4 regions of the Sphingomonas sp. S-NIH.Pt3_0716 genome follow, and region 3 is predicted to be linked to each of the others. Evidence: riboswitches for the same ligand, from Rfam matches in the RefSeq annotation. Region 3 holds a riboswitch; each other region holds the start of a gene.
What was found. Region 3 has a riboswitch for cobalamin ahead of BRX37_RS02055 (TonB-dependent receptor plug domain-containing protein). Riboswitches for the same ligand answer to the same signal wherever they lie in the genome.
Positions count from the first base shown of each region.

Region 1: another riboswitch for cobalamin. It lies ahead of BRX37_RS07820 (TonB-dependent receptor plug domain-containing protein); the one in region 3 lies ahead of BRX37_RS02055 (TonB-dependent receptor plug domain-containing protein).
Region 2: another riboswitch for cobalamin. It lies ahead of BRX37_RS05535 (TonB-dependent receptor); the one in region 3 lies ahead of BRX37_RS02055 (TonB-dependent receptor plug domain-containing protein).
Region 4: another riboswitch for cobalamin. It lies ahead of cobW (cobalamin biosynthesis protein CobW); the one in region 3 lies ahead of BRX37_RS02055 (TonB-dependent receptor plug domain-containing protein).

Region 1 covers NZ_QLJK01000007.1:181,889-185,634, forward strand. Annotated here, with positions in the region: gene BRX37_RS07820 (TonB-dependent receptor plug domain-containing protein) at 1-1,614, opposite strand, end outside; cobalamin riboswitch at 1,786-2,027, opposite strand; gene BRX37_RS07825 (threonine ammonia-lyase) at 2,167-3,174, shown strand; gene dapF (diaminopimelate epimerase) at 3,215-3,746, shown strand, end outside.
Region 2 covers NZ_QLJK01000005.1:136,651-140,396, reverse strand. Annotated here, with positions in the region: gene BRX37_RS05545 (FecR family protein) at 1-943, opposite strand, end outside; gene BRX37_RS05540 (RNA polymerase sigma factor) at 1,052-1,564, opposite strand; cobalamin riboswitch at 1,773-2,014, shown strand; gene BRX37_RS05535 (TonB-dependent receptor) at 2,203-3,746, shown strand, end outside.
Region 3 covers NZ_QLJK01000002.1:83,090-86,835, forward strand. Annotated here, with positions in the region: gene BRX37_RS02045 (copper resistance system multicopper oxidase) at 1-462, shown strand, start outside; gene BRX37_RS02050 (copper resistance protein B) at 459-1,331, shown strand; cobalamin riboswitch at 1,394-1,638, shown strand; gene BRX37_RS02055 (TonB-dependent receptor plug domain-containing protein) at 1,829-3,746, shown strand, end outside.
Region 4 covers NZ_QLJK01000003.1:112,691-116,436, reverse strand. Annotated here, with positions in the region: gene cobN (cobaltochelatase subunit CobN) at 1-1,121, opposite strand, end outside; gene cobW (cobalamin biosynthesis protein CobW) at 1,121-2,173, opposite strand; cobalamin riboswitch at 2,351-2,590, opposite strand; gene BRX37_RS03260 (Rieske (2Fe-2S) protein) at 2,621-2,998, opposite strand; gene maiA (maleylacetoacetate isomerase) at 2,995-3,639, opposite strand; gene fahA (fumarylacetoacetase) at 3,636-3,746, opposite strand, start outside.

The sequences.
Region 1 (3,746 bases), on a different contig from region 3:
GCCGAAGGCCCAGAGATAGTCGGCCGACACACTGACCGCATTGGCGGCGCGGCGCGGCAGGCGATTGCCGTCGGTGGCCCCACCCGACCGGTCGCGCGCATCGACATAGCTGTAGGAGGCCGCCACCGTCAGCGCCTCGACCGGCTTCAGCGTCAGCGTCGCTTCCACGCCCTTGGCGCGGGTCCGGTCCAGATTGCCATAGGTGTAGGTCGCATAGTCATAGTTGATCTGGTTACGGGTATCGCGCCGGAAGGCGGTCAGCGACAGCACCGCCTTGTCCCCGTCCAGGCTCTGGTCGAAGCCGATATCATAGCTTTTCGACCGCTCCGGCCGCAGCGCGCTGTTGCCGCTATAGGTGTCGTAAAGCTGATAGAGCGACGGCGCCTTGAACCCCTCGCCATAGGAGAGGCGGATATTGGTCGCGCCGGCGTTCGGCGTGTAATTGGCGTTCGCGCCAAAGGTGGTCGCGCCGCCGAACTGGCTATGATCGTCATGGCGCAGCCCGCCGGTGACGGCGAGGCCGGCAAGCGGCTTGACCACCGCCAGCGCATATACGCTGTCGATGTTCGCCTTCGCGCTCGCTATGTCGCCAAAGCCGAAATACTCATAGTCCGGCCGCTCATGCTCATAGCCGAAGATCAGCTTGGCCTGATCCACCGGGGCATAGACGCCCTCATATTCGAAGCGCAGATTGGTGCCCGAATAGCCATAGTCCGGGTCGGTACCGCGCACGAAATAATAGTCGCGATCGTTGCGCATCCAGGTGACGGCGGCCCGATTGGTCAGCTTGCCGTCGAGCAGCGCCAGGTTGATCCCCGCATAGCCGACATATTGGTCCAGCTTGCTGACGTCGCTGCTGTCGGCCGGCGCGCCGAAGAAGCTGTCATAGTCGAGATCGGCATGGATATAGTAACCGCGCAGGTCGAGGCTCAGGCTGTCGGAAAAGGCGATCTTCAGCTTGGCATTGGTGGCGATATTCTCATAGCCATCCTTCTCGACGCCGCCGAACGACCGGCCGACCGAGGAAATGCCGTCGGTGTTGAAATAGGCGACGCCCACGCCGCCCGACACCGCGCCGCGCGTGCCCGACACATCGGCCTTCGCGTTCAACGTGTCGCTATAGCCATAATCGGCCGAGGCATTGACCTCGAAACCCTCGCTCGGCGCGCCGGTCATCACATTGACCACGCCGCCGATCGCCTGGCTGCCATAGACCACCGAGTTGGAGCCGCGCAGCACTTCGATCCGGCGAATATTGCCGGTCAGCAGATGGCCGAAATCATAGCCGTCGCCGATGCCGCTCGGGTCGTTGACCTTGACCCCGTCGATCAGCACCAGCGTCTGAGTCGTCTCCGCCCCGCGCAGCGACACGCCGGTCACGCCGCCGGTGGAGCCGTTGCGGCTGAAGCGAACGCCCGGCGTGGTGGCGAGCAGGTCGACGACATCGACCGCCTGGCGCGTGCTGATCGTGTCGGCATCGATCACCGTGATCGCCTGGCCGACCTCGTCGCGCGGCTGTGCGATGCCCGAAGCGGTGACGACGATATCATCGTCTTGTGCCAGTGCCGGCGTAGCGGCCAGCAGCGCGATCAGCGAAATCCCCAACGTCTTCATTTTATCGTCCCCCGGCGTCCGTCGATTTGGAACCGGGGCGTCCGCACAAGCGGTCGCTGCGTGAGGATCGGGAAGACGCCAGCGCCCCGCCCCACGCACCGATGCGGCCCCGGCCGCCATGGGCGTCGCTCGACGGAAACACCGCGCCATGGCCATCCCCTGGGCCAGGGCAAGAGCGACCAGACGCCGGCAGGTCTCCTGGCTCGCGGGTCAGGGCAACGATGCGCCAGCCTTCCCGGACCTATCGGTCCAGTGGCCGGTTCCGGCCCTCCCCTTTTGAAGAGCTTGGGAACCCTGCGCATCGCGCTCACCGCTTACAGTTGCAGGGACAGCCGCGGATTTGGAAGGGCTGCGCCCCCCGCACCGCATTCCCGTTTTCAGCCCTTGCGGGCACCGGCGCGATCATGCGCGTCCGGGGCTTTTGACCGCCCCGGCGCGCGGCCCCCATAAGCCAAAGCACAAGCCCTGCCAAGCGGGCCAGGATCGCCCCGGCGGATCGTTGCGCGCCGCCGGCGGGCGGCTATGCAAGGGCCTCTGACCCAAGGAGCCGACATGACCGATTCGCCAGATCTATCCTTGATGGCCATCACTGCCGCCGACGTCGCCGATGCCGCGCGGCTGATCGCGCCGGCGGCGGTCCGCACCCCGCTGATCGAGAATGCCGCACTCAACGATCTGTGCGGACGGCGCGTGCTGGTGAAGTTCGAGGGCGCCCAGCATAGCGGATCGTTCAAGTTCCGCGGCGCCTATAACCGCCTCGCCCGGTTGAACGCTGCGGAACGGGCAGCGGGCGTCGTCGCCTGGTCCTCGGGCAACCATGCTCAGGGCGTCGCCTTTGCCGCCCGCCTGCTCGGCATTCCCGCCACGATCGTGATGCCGGCCGATGCCCCGGCGATCAAGACCGCCAACACCCGCGCGCTCGGCGCAGAGGTCGTTCCCTATGACCGCTTCACCCAGAGCCGCGAGGAAATCGCCACCGCCCTGGCCACCGAACGCGGCGCGACGCTGGTTCCCTCCTTCGACGATCCCTTCATCATCGCCGGCCAGGGCACGATCGGCCTCGAAATACTCGACCAGGCCCAGGCCGCCGGCGCCGACCTCGCACAGATTCTCGTCTGTTGCGGTGGCGGCGGGCTGGTCGCGGGCACGGCGACGGCGGTCAAGGCCGCCCGCCCGGACATCAGCGTCTATGCGGTCGAACCCGCCGGCTTCGACGACACTGCCCGCTCGCTCGCCAGCGGCATGCGCGAAACCGTCTCGCCCGACGCGCGCAGCATCTGCGACGCGCTGCTGGCGCCCAGCCCCGGCGCGCTGACCTTCCCGATCAACCACGCCCTGCTCGCCGGCGGCCTGGTCGTCAGCGACGATCAGGTGCGCGACGCGATGCGCTTCGCCTTCACCACGCTCAAGCTGGTGGTCGAACCGGGCGGCGCGGTCGCGCTCGCCGCCATGCTTGCCGGCCTCGCCCCGCCCAGCGACGGTGCCACCGCCCTCGTCATCTCCGGCGCCAATGTCGATCCGGCCGCCTATGCCGCGATCATCGGCGGCCAAGACGCCTGACCGCTGGTCTTTTGCCCCGTCCCGCACTAAATGCGGCGCCATGATGAGCCGCTTTTCCAAGATGCATGGTCTGGGCAATGATTTCGTCGTGATCGACGCGCGCCAGGCGCCGGTCGCGATGACGGAGGCGCGCGCCCGCGCCATTGCCGATCGCCATGCCGGCATCGGCTGCGACCAGCTGATCGTCATCGGCGATGCGGAGACCGGCGATCAGGCCGACGTGTCGATGCTCATCTTCAATTCCGACGGTTCGGAAGTGGAAGCCTGCGGCAACGCCACCCGCTGCGTGCCGCTGTTCGTTGGCAAGGATGTGCTGATCCGGACCAGGGCCGGGCTGCTCGACGCCAAGAGCGTGGACGGCGGCGCCAGCGTCGACATGGGCGCGCCTCGCTTCGACTGGGACGCGATCCCGCTTGGCTATCCGATGGACACGCTGACGATGTCGGCCAGCTGGGAAGACCTGCCCGCGCCGGCCGCCGTCAATGTCGGCAACCCGCATGTGATCTTCTTCGTCGAGGATCTGGACGCGGTGGATTTCGAGCGCCTCGGCCCGCTGATCGAGCATGACCCGC
Region 2 (3,746 bases), on a different contig from region 3:
TGGACGCCAGCTTCAAGGATGCCTGGAGTGTGTCGAGCGCGGCGACGGGATTGTCGGTGCGGAAAATCCCGCTGACGCGCCGGTTGCCCAGATCGGTGCCGATGATGCCGATATATCCCGGATGATAGCGATTGAGTTCCGCCACCACGGCTCGCAGCGGCTGGTCCACGAAGACAAGCCGTTTGCGGGTCCAGGCGGAGACCGCATTTGCATCGACGATGCGAACGGAACCAACGCCGGTCCTGTCATATCTGACGGACTGCCCTTCTTTCACGATCGCGATGGAGGCCGCGGCGCCCGGCGCTGCCACGCGAACGCTATGCAGGGTAACGGTAACCTGCGTCCTGTCGGCATGACGATCGACGATGAACCGCGTGCCCAGCGCCGTGGTCGATCCGCCTTTCGCTTCGACCGAGAATGGGCGCCGGGGATCGCGCGCCACCGAAAAGGCGGCTTCGCCTTTCAGCACATGCACGATCCGGCGATCCGGCTGGTAATCGATGGATATGGCGCTGTCGGTATTGAGCTGGACCTGCGATCCATCGGCTAGGGTCATGGTGCGCTGTTCGCCCGTCGCCGTCATCGCATCGGACCGCAGCGCTGTCGGCCAGTCCCCGATCGCGCCCGCGACAAGGAGGGCGACGCTGGCCGCGACGGCGGGCGCAATCCATTTTCTTTTGCCTTCCGGTCGGCCGACCGGCGGATAGCCCGGCAATGGCGGCTCGCTGAGCCTGCGCTGCGTCACTTCCGAACGAATGGCCGGATGCCCCATGAAGCGCCACGCCGCACGGGCCTTTTCAAAGGCCGGCGGGTGACGGGGATCGCTGCCCAGCCATTGTTCCAGGGCCGCAATGCCATCATCGCTCAGGCCGGCATCCTGTTCGATCGCCCAGCGCATCGCGGCATCCTCGATCGGATCCGGAGCATCGTCGTCAGCGCCCATAGTGCATTCCGATCGCTTCTCCCGCCTCAACCATGGAAATTTCACACTCTCCATAATCATTGACGTTCGAAAGCGGCATCCGGACACTCCGCAAGCCAACAAATCGCCTCATTCACTTTCCCCTAGACGGGTCATGCAATGTCGCAAGGCCTGCTGGAGATGTCGGACGACCATGCTGCGGGAAATCCCTATCCGATGCGCAATGTCGTCCAGAGTAAGTTCGTCAAATTTGCGCAGGATGAAGATTTCTCTGGTTCGCGCGGGGAGTTCGTCGATCGCGGCCATCGTCACGGCCAGACGCTGGCGATCGGACAGTTCGGTATCGGCTCCAACCATGTCGGCCGGGATTTCCTCGGGGAGTGTATCGGCGGCGTGGAACAGGGCAGCATATCTGCCGTCCGCCCTGATGCGATCCTTCGCAAGATTGGCTGCCAGCCTGAACAGATAGGCCCGCTTGTTCAGGATTGGCGGATCATCCTCGATACGCTGCACCTTGAACCAGAGGCTTTGCGTGACGTCTTCCGCTGCCGGCCGATCGCGCAATATGCTTTCGACAAGTCGCAGGAGCGACGTGCGCTCTTGCAGGAGCAGGCGCGTAAGGGCGGCGGCGTTGTTGAGCATCGCTATCTGCCGACGCATTACGTGCATTGATAATCGTTCGCAACAACTCATGTGCCGCTTGTTCATGACTGCTAACGGGGCGGTGTGTTCAGCACCTGAGCGTCAGGGACAGCCGCATACCGGCCATCGAGGCATGACCAAATTCCACATTCCACGAATTTCTTGCTATCCTATTCGATAGCCCATAGTTCCCAGCTCGTCCCCTAACGGGGGGCAAGATCGCGTTGGTGCTTCGAAAGAGGCTTAAAAGGGAACGCGGTGGAGGGGCACTGCCCCTGAAGCCGAGGCTGTCCCTGCAACTGTAAGCGGATAGCGCGATGCATATCGCGGCAGGCCAAGGATGCCTGTCGCAGCCACTGGGCCGGACGCTAACTCCTGCGAGGCCTGGGAAGGCCGTGCATCGTGCGATGACCCGTGAGCCAGGAGACCTACCAGCGTCCGGTCGCTCTTGCCTTGGTCCAGGGGATGGCCGCGGCACGGTGTACTCCGTCTGAGCGACGAACTTGCGGCCAGGCCGCAACGGTGGGTTCCGCCGGTCGCTCGTTTGCGCCCGGTCTCCACCGCTGCGCCCGTGCGAGGGGACGTCCTCCTGCGCGGGAACCTGTCCGTTCGACTGGAAAACGCAACGGGGGTTACACATGAATACACGATCGCTTCTTTCCGGCCTGATCCGTTCCGGCGCATCATGTTGCGCACTGGCGGCAAGTGTCACCGCAACGCATGCTCAGGAGACCGCCGGCGCCGCGCCCGATGGCACGGAGAACATCGTCGTCACGGCGCGCAAGGCCGGCGTCCTGCAGCTTGGCCAGCAGGCCGATGCCTCCAGCCGCCTTGGCCTGACGCCTATGCAGACGCCCGCAAGCGTCGATGTCATCACCAAGGAGATGATCCGCAGCCTTGGCGATCGCACCGTCGTGGCCGCCGCTGCGCGCGCGCCGGGCCTGATCAACAATTCCTCGGCATTCGGCTATTCGCTGAGTTCACGCGGGTTCACCGGCTACACTTCGGTGATGCAGCTCTATGACGGCATGCGGGTCTATACGACGACCACGCAGACCTTCCCCGCCGATCCCTGGATGGCCGAGCGCATCGAGGTGCTGCGCGGCGCTGCGTCCGTGCTCTATGGCGAAGGCGGCATCGGCGGCGCCATCAACGTTGTGCGCAAAAAGCCCAACACCGAAGAGTTCGAAGGCGAACTACGCCTCAGCGGCGGCTCTTTCGATACATATGCAGCGGCCGGCGGGATCGGCGGGCCGATCGGGGACAAGCTGTCCTACCGCGTAGATCTCAGCTACAACCGGTCGGACGGCTGGATGGAGCGCGGACGCTCCCGTAGTCTCGCCCTGTCGGCCGCGCTGCGCTACCAGGCCAGTGACGATCTGGTGCTGACCCTGACGCATGATCGCGCCGATCTAGATCCGACGATCTGGTACGGCACGCCGCTGCGTGATGGCAAGCTGGTGCGCGAAATCCGCAAGAAGAACTACAATATCGCCGACCGCTCGCTGCGCTTCGACGATGCCTGGACCCAGGCCAAGGCGGAATGGACGCCTTCAGACGGGGTGACGATCACCAACGTCGCCTATTACCTCACCGGCTTCAAGCACTGGCGCAATGCAGAAGGCTATGCCTGGTCCGGCGATCAGATCCGCCGGTCGAGCTATCTGGAAATCTTCTACAAGACCAAGCAGTGGGGCGACCGCTTCAACGCGGTTTTCGACCACACATTGCTGGGCATGGACCACCGCCTGAGCCTGGGCGGAGAGTATAACAGCGGATCGCTGCTGCGCACCGACAGTTCGCCCAATTCCCGATCCGACCTGGTGGATCCCTACGACTACGCGCCCGGCACGTTTCTGGATGGCGCCTTCGGCACCCGGTACAAGTATAAGACAGATGTGCAGCAATGGGCGCTGTTCGGCGAAAGCCGCCTCTCGCTGTCGGATCGACTGTCGCTGGTGACGGGCCTGCGCTACGATCGCCCGAAGACCGAGCGCCACGATGCGCTCGATCCGACCGCCGACTACACCGCGCGCTATCCCAGTACCAGTTGGCGTGCGGGGCTGGTCTACAATCCCACGGACACGATCTCGCTTTACGCGCAATATTCCGCGGCCGCCGATCCGGTGACGGCGTTCCTCACCGCGACGCTGGCACAAACCAGCTTCGATGTATCCACCGG
Region 3 (3,746 bases):
CGGCCGACGGGGCTGGAGGATGTCGATCATCGCGTGCTGACCTATGCCGATCTGCGGTCGCTGACAGCGAACACGGACCTGCGCACGCCGAGCCGATCGCTCGACATCCACCTGACCGCGAACATGGAACGCTATATGTGGTCGTTCGACGGGGTGAAGCTGTCGGAAGGAGCGCAGCCGATCGCCTTGCGCCACATGGAGCGGGTGCGCGTGACCCTGATCAACGACACGATGATGCCGCATCCCATCCATCTGCACGGTCATTTTTTCGAACTGGTGACCGGCGACGCGGCCCATAATCCGCGCAAGCATACGGTGAATGTGCTGCCGGGCGGCAAGCTCAGCTTCGACCTAACGGCCGATGCGCTGGGCGACTGGGCGTTCCATTGTCATATGCTGATGCACATGCATGCCGGGATGATGCGGGTGGTGACGGTCCGCCATGGGGAGGGCGCGGCATGAGGCTGCTCGCGCTCCTGCTGCTCGCTGCCGCCGTGCCGGTGCAGGCCCAGACTGTCGATCACAGCCAAATGGATCATGGGGCAATGGGGCATGCCCAGAATCCAATGGCGCCGGCTACCGATGCCGCCATTCCCCAAGGCACGCCGCCGCCGGTGCCGACCGATCATGCCGCCGACGCGCTCTATGACCCCGCTGCCATGGCCCGCGCCCGCGCGGCGATGATCGCGGAAGGGGGCGGCATGACCTATTCGCAATGGATGCTCGATCGGCTGGAATATCGCGCCGGCAAGGGCGCGGACGGCTATGCCTGGGAGGGCGAGGGCTGGATCGGCGGAGACATCGACCGCTTCGCCGTGAAGAGCGAGGGCGAGGGGAGGTTCGGCGGATCGCTCGAACGGGCCGAGGTTCAGGCGCTCTACAGCCGGGCGATCGACCCCTGGTTCAACCTGCAGGCGGGCGTGCGGCAGGATTTCGGCGAAGGGCCGGACCGCAGCTATGCGGTGATCGGCATCGACGGCCTGGCGCCCTACTGGTTCGAGGTCGGGGCCGAAGCCTTCCTGTCGACCAGGGGCGACGCCCATCTGCGGCTGGAGGCGAGCTATGACCAGCGCATCACCCAGCGGCTGATCCTGCAGCCCGCTGCCGAGTTCAATCTGGCGGCGCAGGCCGTGCCCGAACTGGGGATCGGCGCCGGCCCGTCCGATATCGAGATGGGGCTGCGGCTGCGCTACGAGATCGCCCGCGAATTTGCGCCCTATGTCGGCGTCAATTGGGAACGCAAGCTGGGCGATACGGCCGATTATGCCCGTGCCGCCGGCGATAAGCCGTCGGCCACCAGCCTGGTGATCGGCCTGCGCGCCTGGTTCTGAGAGGCGCTTGCAGCCCGCCCGATATTCGATTATCGATCCCGCCGATCCCGCGCCGCACGGCATGGGATCATGATCGCGCCGGTGTCCCGAAAGGGGCTTAATAGGGAATGCGGTGCGGACGGGTGACTGTCCAAATCCGCAGCTGTCCCTGCAACTGTAAGCGGTGAGCGCGATGCATATGTGCGGACGGCAGAATGACCGATCCGCCAGCCACTGGGCCGGACGCTAAATCCTGCGAGGCCTGGGAAGGCCGTGCATCAAGCGATGACCCGTGAGCCAGGAGACCTGCCGGCGTCTGGTCGCTCTTGCCTTGGTCCAGGGGATGGCCGCGGCACGGTAACTTCCGTCTGAGCGACGAACGAGCGGCTGGGGCCGCTGCGACGACGCGCGTCGGTTGCCCATGGGCGCCCGGCCGGCGCGTGTGTCGGACGTTCGCGCGCGTGCCGCTCGTGAAGGTTGCCCCCGCCCGTCGAACGCGGCGCCGGATGGGGGAATATATGAAGTCCAATGTCGTTTCGCGGGCCGCCTTGGCCCTTTCGCTCGCCTTTGCATCGCCGGCTCTGGCCGATGAAGGAGAGGGTGACAGCATCGTCGTCACCGGCACCAGCCTGGAAGAGACGCTGCCGCAGCAACTGTCGCGCTATGGCCATGCGATCGAGATCGTCACCGACACGCAGATCCGCGATGCCGCCGCGATCGACACCGCCCGCGCGCTCGAAGCGGTGCCGGGCCTGTTCATCCGGTCGCAGTCCGGGCCGTTCAGCTATGTCGACATCGCGCTGCAGGGATCGCGCACCAAGGATGTGCTGTGGACGATGGACGGCATCCGCCTCAACAACCGCCTCTATGGCGGCACGTCGCCCAATGACACCATGGCCGCCAGCATGATCGAGCGGATCGAGGTGCTGAAAGGCGGCGAAAGCCTGTTCTACGGCACCCAGGCGGCGGCCGGCGTGATCAATGTCGTCACCCGCGATTTCAGCGACGATCTGGGCGGCCAGGTCAATGCCAGCCTCGACAGCTTTGCCGGCACCAGCCTGGATGGCTATCTGCGCGGCGCGATTGGCCAGCATCGCTTCGTGGTCTGGGCCAATCGCAGCCAGTCGGAGGGCTATCGCCCCTATGATGTGATGCAGCCCAGCGCCACCGATCGCGCGCGCGGCTATGATCTCTGGTCGGCGGGCATCAAATATCAATATGATATCGCGCCGGACCTGCGCCTCAACGCCCTCTACCAGCATACCAAGGCCGATCTCGACAATATCAGCGCGACCCGGACCAAGGAAAGCCGCAACGACCGCAATGAGGAAATCGCCAGCCTGCGCCTCGACTATACTGGCGAGGATGGCGTCCAATTCTTCCTCAAGGGCTATTTCCACGACTGGAAGACCGCCTATGTCCAGATCCGCAATCCCATTCCAGCCGGCCCGCCGCAGGTCATCTATCCGGCCGGCACCTTCTGGGGCTATCAGGATTATGGTGGCAGCGCGGTGGTGCAGCTCAACATGCTGCGCGGCATCGACACGCTGATCGGCTATGATTTCCAGAGCTTCAATGGCCGCGACGACGTCCTGCTGATCGCGCCGACCGACGAACAGGTCCATGCCGGCATCTTCCAGCTGCGTACCAATGACGAATTGTCGAGCAAGGCGCGGATCGCGGCGGGCCTGCGCTACAACAAGGCGAAGGGATCGGAAAAGACGATCTGGAACGTCTCGGGTCGCTATGATGTCAGCGACACGCTGTTCGTGGAGGCCAATGGCGGCACCTCCTTCGTGCTGCCCGACGCCTCGCAGCTTTATGGCAATGATCCCTGCTGTGAGGTCGGCAACCCGAACCTGAAGCCCGAGGAAAGCCTGAACCTCAACGCCGCGCTGGGCGGTGCGCTGGCCGGCGGTGCGATCCGCTGGAAAGCGACCTATTTCAACCGGCGCATCACCGACCTGATCGACACGACCTATGATGATCCGGCCTTTCCGGAAGGCACCTATATCAACGTCAGCGACAAGGTGCGGGCCAAGGGCGCCGAGCTGGAGTTGAATGCGGACCTGAGCGGCGGCTGGGGTCTGTCTGCCAGCTACACATATTCGCGTGTTCGCAATCAGGGCAGTTCGGTGCAGCGCGATCGCAACCCGGAACAATATGGTCGCGCCGCGATCGTCTATGCGCCGCAGACCGGCCGCTTCGGCGCCAATCTGTCGGCCAATTGGGTGGGCGATGTCTGGTCGACCGCATCGGGTTTTGGCCGGATGAACTATGGCAATTATGCCGTGGTCGATGCGGGCGCGCATCTGTGGCTGGATCAGGCGCGGCGCAACCGGTTCGGCATCAATGTCGAGAATCTGTTCGACCGCGACTACGCCTCCACCGGCTATCGTTCGGCGGTCAGCGATGCAGGAGTACTGGACGGCAGCA
Region 4 (3,746 bases), on a different contig from region 3:
CGGCGCAGCGCTGCCCAGTTGCGCGCCAAATCGGCGACGAAGGCGACCCGGTCGGGTGCCACGCGCGGCACGACGATGCCGCACTGGGTCCGCGCGTCGAACCGCTCGGCCGCCTTGAAGGCGACGGCGCGAGTGAACAGGCGCCCGTCCACTTCGGGCAGGGCGACATTCATCGCCAGGTCGCGCGGGCCAAGGCCACGGGCGGACCCGCGCCAGCTGCCTTCCTCGACCCCGGCAAAGGCGGTCTGCAGGATCGGGCAGTCGGCCTGTTCCAATATGCCCGGCACGCGCGGCTCGGACGAAGAGGAGGCGGCGAAGCTGGTCGCATTGACGATGATGTCGGGCGCGATGTCGGCCAGCAGCCCGCCGAGCCAGTCGCGCACGAACGGCTCGCGTAGCGCGCGGACATGCACGGCGGCGACATTGAAGCCGCGCGCGCCAAGCGCCGCGACCATCGCATCGACCGCGCTCAGCGTGCCGGCCACCACCAGCGCGCGATAGAAGATCAGCAGCGCCACCGGCCGCCCCTCGACCCAGGTTGCGCGCAATTCGGCCACGCCCGGCCGGTCATGGCCGGGCAGGTACAGGCCTGCGTCGGCGATCGGCAGCGGATGGTCGGGCTCGCCCGCATCCGCGCCGGTCAGCCGCGCGGCGCAGCGCAGGAAGGAGAGCGCATTGGCGGTGCCGCCCTGGCGCAGATAGTCGCGCAGCTGCTCGCGCATCGCCGCCGGCACGGTGGAAGCCAGATCCAGCGCGGGATCGCCCTCGCGCCCGTCGGCGATCGCGGCGAAGGCGATGCCGCGTTCGCGCGCGACCTGCGCAATCTCGTCCACGCCATAGGGCCAGTAGCTCTTGCCGCCGAGCAGGATGACGCAGACGAAGCGCGCCTTGGCGATCACCTTCTCGACATAGAGATCAACCGAATAGGGATGTTTGAGCTGTAGCAGATTGGCCAGCCGCACGCTCGGCGCATCATCGGGCAGGCGCGCGGCGGCGGCGGCGAAACAGGCCAGGTCGCTGTCCGCCACGGTCAGGATGACGATGTCGCCGGGCGGCTGGTCGAGGTCGATCGCCTCCTCGCCGTCGCTGATCGTTCCCGGCGTGGCGGACAGGAGATGCATCAGCCGAGCACGGCCTGGATGTCGGCCTCGATAGCGGCGCGGTCCAGCCCCTTCTGGCCGATCACCACCAACTGGGTGCGGCGCGCTTCCTGCGGCTGCCAGGGGCGGTCGAAGAAATGCTGGATGCGCGGGCCGACCGCCTGCACGACGAGGCGCATCGGCTTGCCCGCGACCGCGACCATGCCCTTGACGCGCAGCACGTCATGGGTGGCGATCAGCGCGGACAGCGCCTCCACCAGCGTGTCGGGATCGACAACGGCATCGCCGCCGACGACGAAGCTGTCGAAATCATCATGGTCATGATCCTCGCCCTCCGCCTCATGGTGCGAGGGCCGGGCGTCGAGATCATCCTCCGCCGCCGCGACGATGCCCAGCAGCGCGCCGATATCGACCGCACCATGGGCAGCGCGGACGATCTTCACGCCGGGCCGCGTTTCGGCATCGACCTGCGCCTCGACCGCGGCCAGCGTGTCGGCATCGACCAGGTCGCTCTTGTTCAGCACCACCATGTCGGCGCAGGCGAGCTGATCCTCGAACAATTCCTCCAACGGGCTGTCATGGTCCAGATTGGGGTCGGCGGCGCGCGCTGCGGCCAGAGCGGCCTCGTCCGTGGCAAAACGGCCGGCGGCGACCGCATCGGCGTCGATCAGCGCGACGACGCCGTCCACCGTGGCGCGGGTGCGGATGTCGGGCCACTGGAACGCCTTGACCAGCGGCTTGGGCAGGGCCAGCCCCGAGGTTTCGATGATGATATGGTCGGGCGGGCTCGGCCGGTCGAGCAGCGCGGTCATGGTCGGCAGGAAATCGTCGGCCACGGTGCAGCAGATGCAGCCATTGGCCAGTTCGACAATATCCTCTTCGGGGCAGGCGGCGTCGTTGCAGCCCTTCACCAGTTCGCCGTCGACGCCGACATCGCCAAATTCGTTGATGATGAGGGCGAGGCGGCGCCCCTTCGCATTTTCCAGCAGATGGCGGATCAGCGTGGTCTTGCCCGCGCCCAGGAAGCCGGTGATGACGGTGGTCGGAATCTTGGCAGATGCAGTGTTGGCCATGACAAATACTCGCGCGCCGGAGCAACCGGGGCGGGAGCGAACCGGGCGCGCACGCACGGCCGGCCGGCATCGCGGACGGGCGCTTGTTCGCCCGCAGATGCGTGACCGCGCGGCTCCAGCCGCCAACCTGTCGCTCAGACGGAACACCGTGCCCCGGCCATCCCCTGGACCAAAGCAAGAGCGACCTAAACGCCGGCAGGTCTCCTGGCTTGCGGGTCATAGCGGGAGGAACGGCCTTCCCAGGCCTCGCAAGATTTAGCGTCCGGCCCAGTGGCTGCCCTCCCGGCTGGGGAGGGCGCTGTTCATCACGCTCGCCGCTCACAGTTGCAGGGACAGCTGCGGACTTGGATGCCATGGCATCCGCACCGCCTTCCCATTTTAAGCCCCCGTGGGGGCACCGGCGCGATCATGTCGGGACGATGCGAAGCGCCGTCCCTGGGCCGGTTCCTAGTCGCTTTGGGCAGCGGTGACAATCCAGCCATCGGCGATGCTGAGCGGCCAGGGCGCGATGCGCTGGCCGACGCATGGCCCACCGACGCAGACGCCATCGTCGCGGCGAAACAGGGCCCCGTGCCAGCTGCATCTTATATGGCTGCCATCCGGGGTCAGATAATCGTCCAGCTGCTGCGCCAACGGCAGGCAGGCATGGGGGCATTGATCGACAAAGCCGCTGACCTGGTCACCATCCCGCACGGCAAAGCCATGGAAGCGGCCGGCGCGCATCTGCAGCACGAAATTGCGTGCCTTGCCGTCGGCAATCTGGTCGATCGGGCACAGGCGCACGCCCGCCGGCGTCGCGAACAGGCGCGTGTCGGCGTCGCTCATGCGTCCGCGTCGGGCTGGCGATCGGGGTGCGCGGCGGCAAAGGCGGGGAGCGCGCATGCCGCCGCGTCCACGGCGCACAGCCGCGGAAAGGGCGTCAGGTCGACGCCGAAGCGCCGGGCATTGTAGAGTTGGGGCACGATATGGCAGTCGGCGAAGCTGGGCGCGTCGCCGAAGGCATGGGTGCCACCATGGCGCGCGACCAATGTTTCGAGCGCGGCCAGCCCCTCGCCGGTCCAGCGGGCGATCCAGGCGCGGACCTGATCCTCGCTGGCACCAAAATCCTGCCGCAGCGCCTGCAACACGCGCAGATTGCCGAGTGGATGAATGTCGCAGGCAATGATGCCGGCCATGGCACGGACGATCGCGGCATCGCCGGGATCGGCGGGCAGCAAGGGCGGCTGCGGCCAGCGCGCCTCGATCCATTCCAGGATCGCGCCGCTCTGCGTCAGCACGCTGTCGCCATCGACCAGCGCGGGCACCAGCCCCTGCGGCGCCAGCGCCCGATAATCGGGCGCGCGCTGCGCGCCGCTGCGCAGATCATGGGTGACCTGTGTATAGTCGATGCCCTTCAGGCCAAGGGCGATCCGCACGCGATAGCTCGCGCTCGACCGCCAATAGCCATGAAGGATAAGGTCGCTCATCGCGCCGGCACGATCATCGCGCGGCATTCGCCAAAGCCGATCGACACATGGCCGGGGGCGGACGCGGTGGCGCGTAATGTCACCTCGTCGCCATCCTCCAGGAAGCA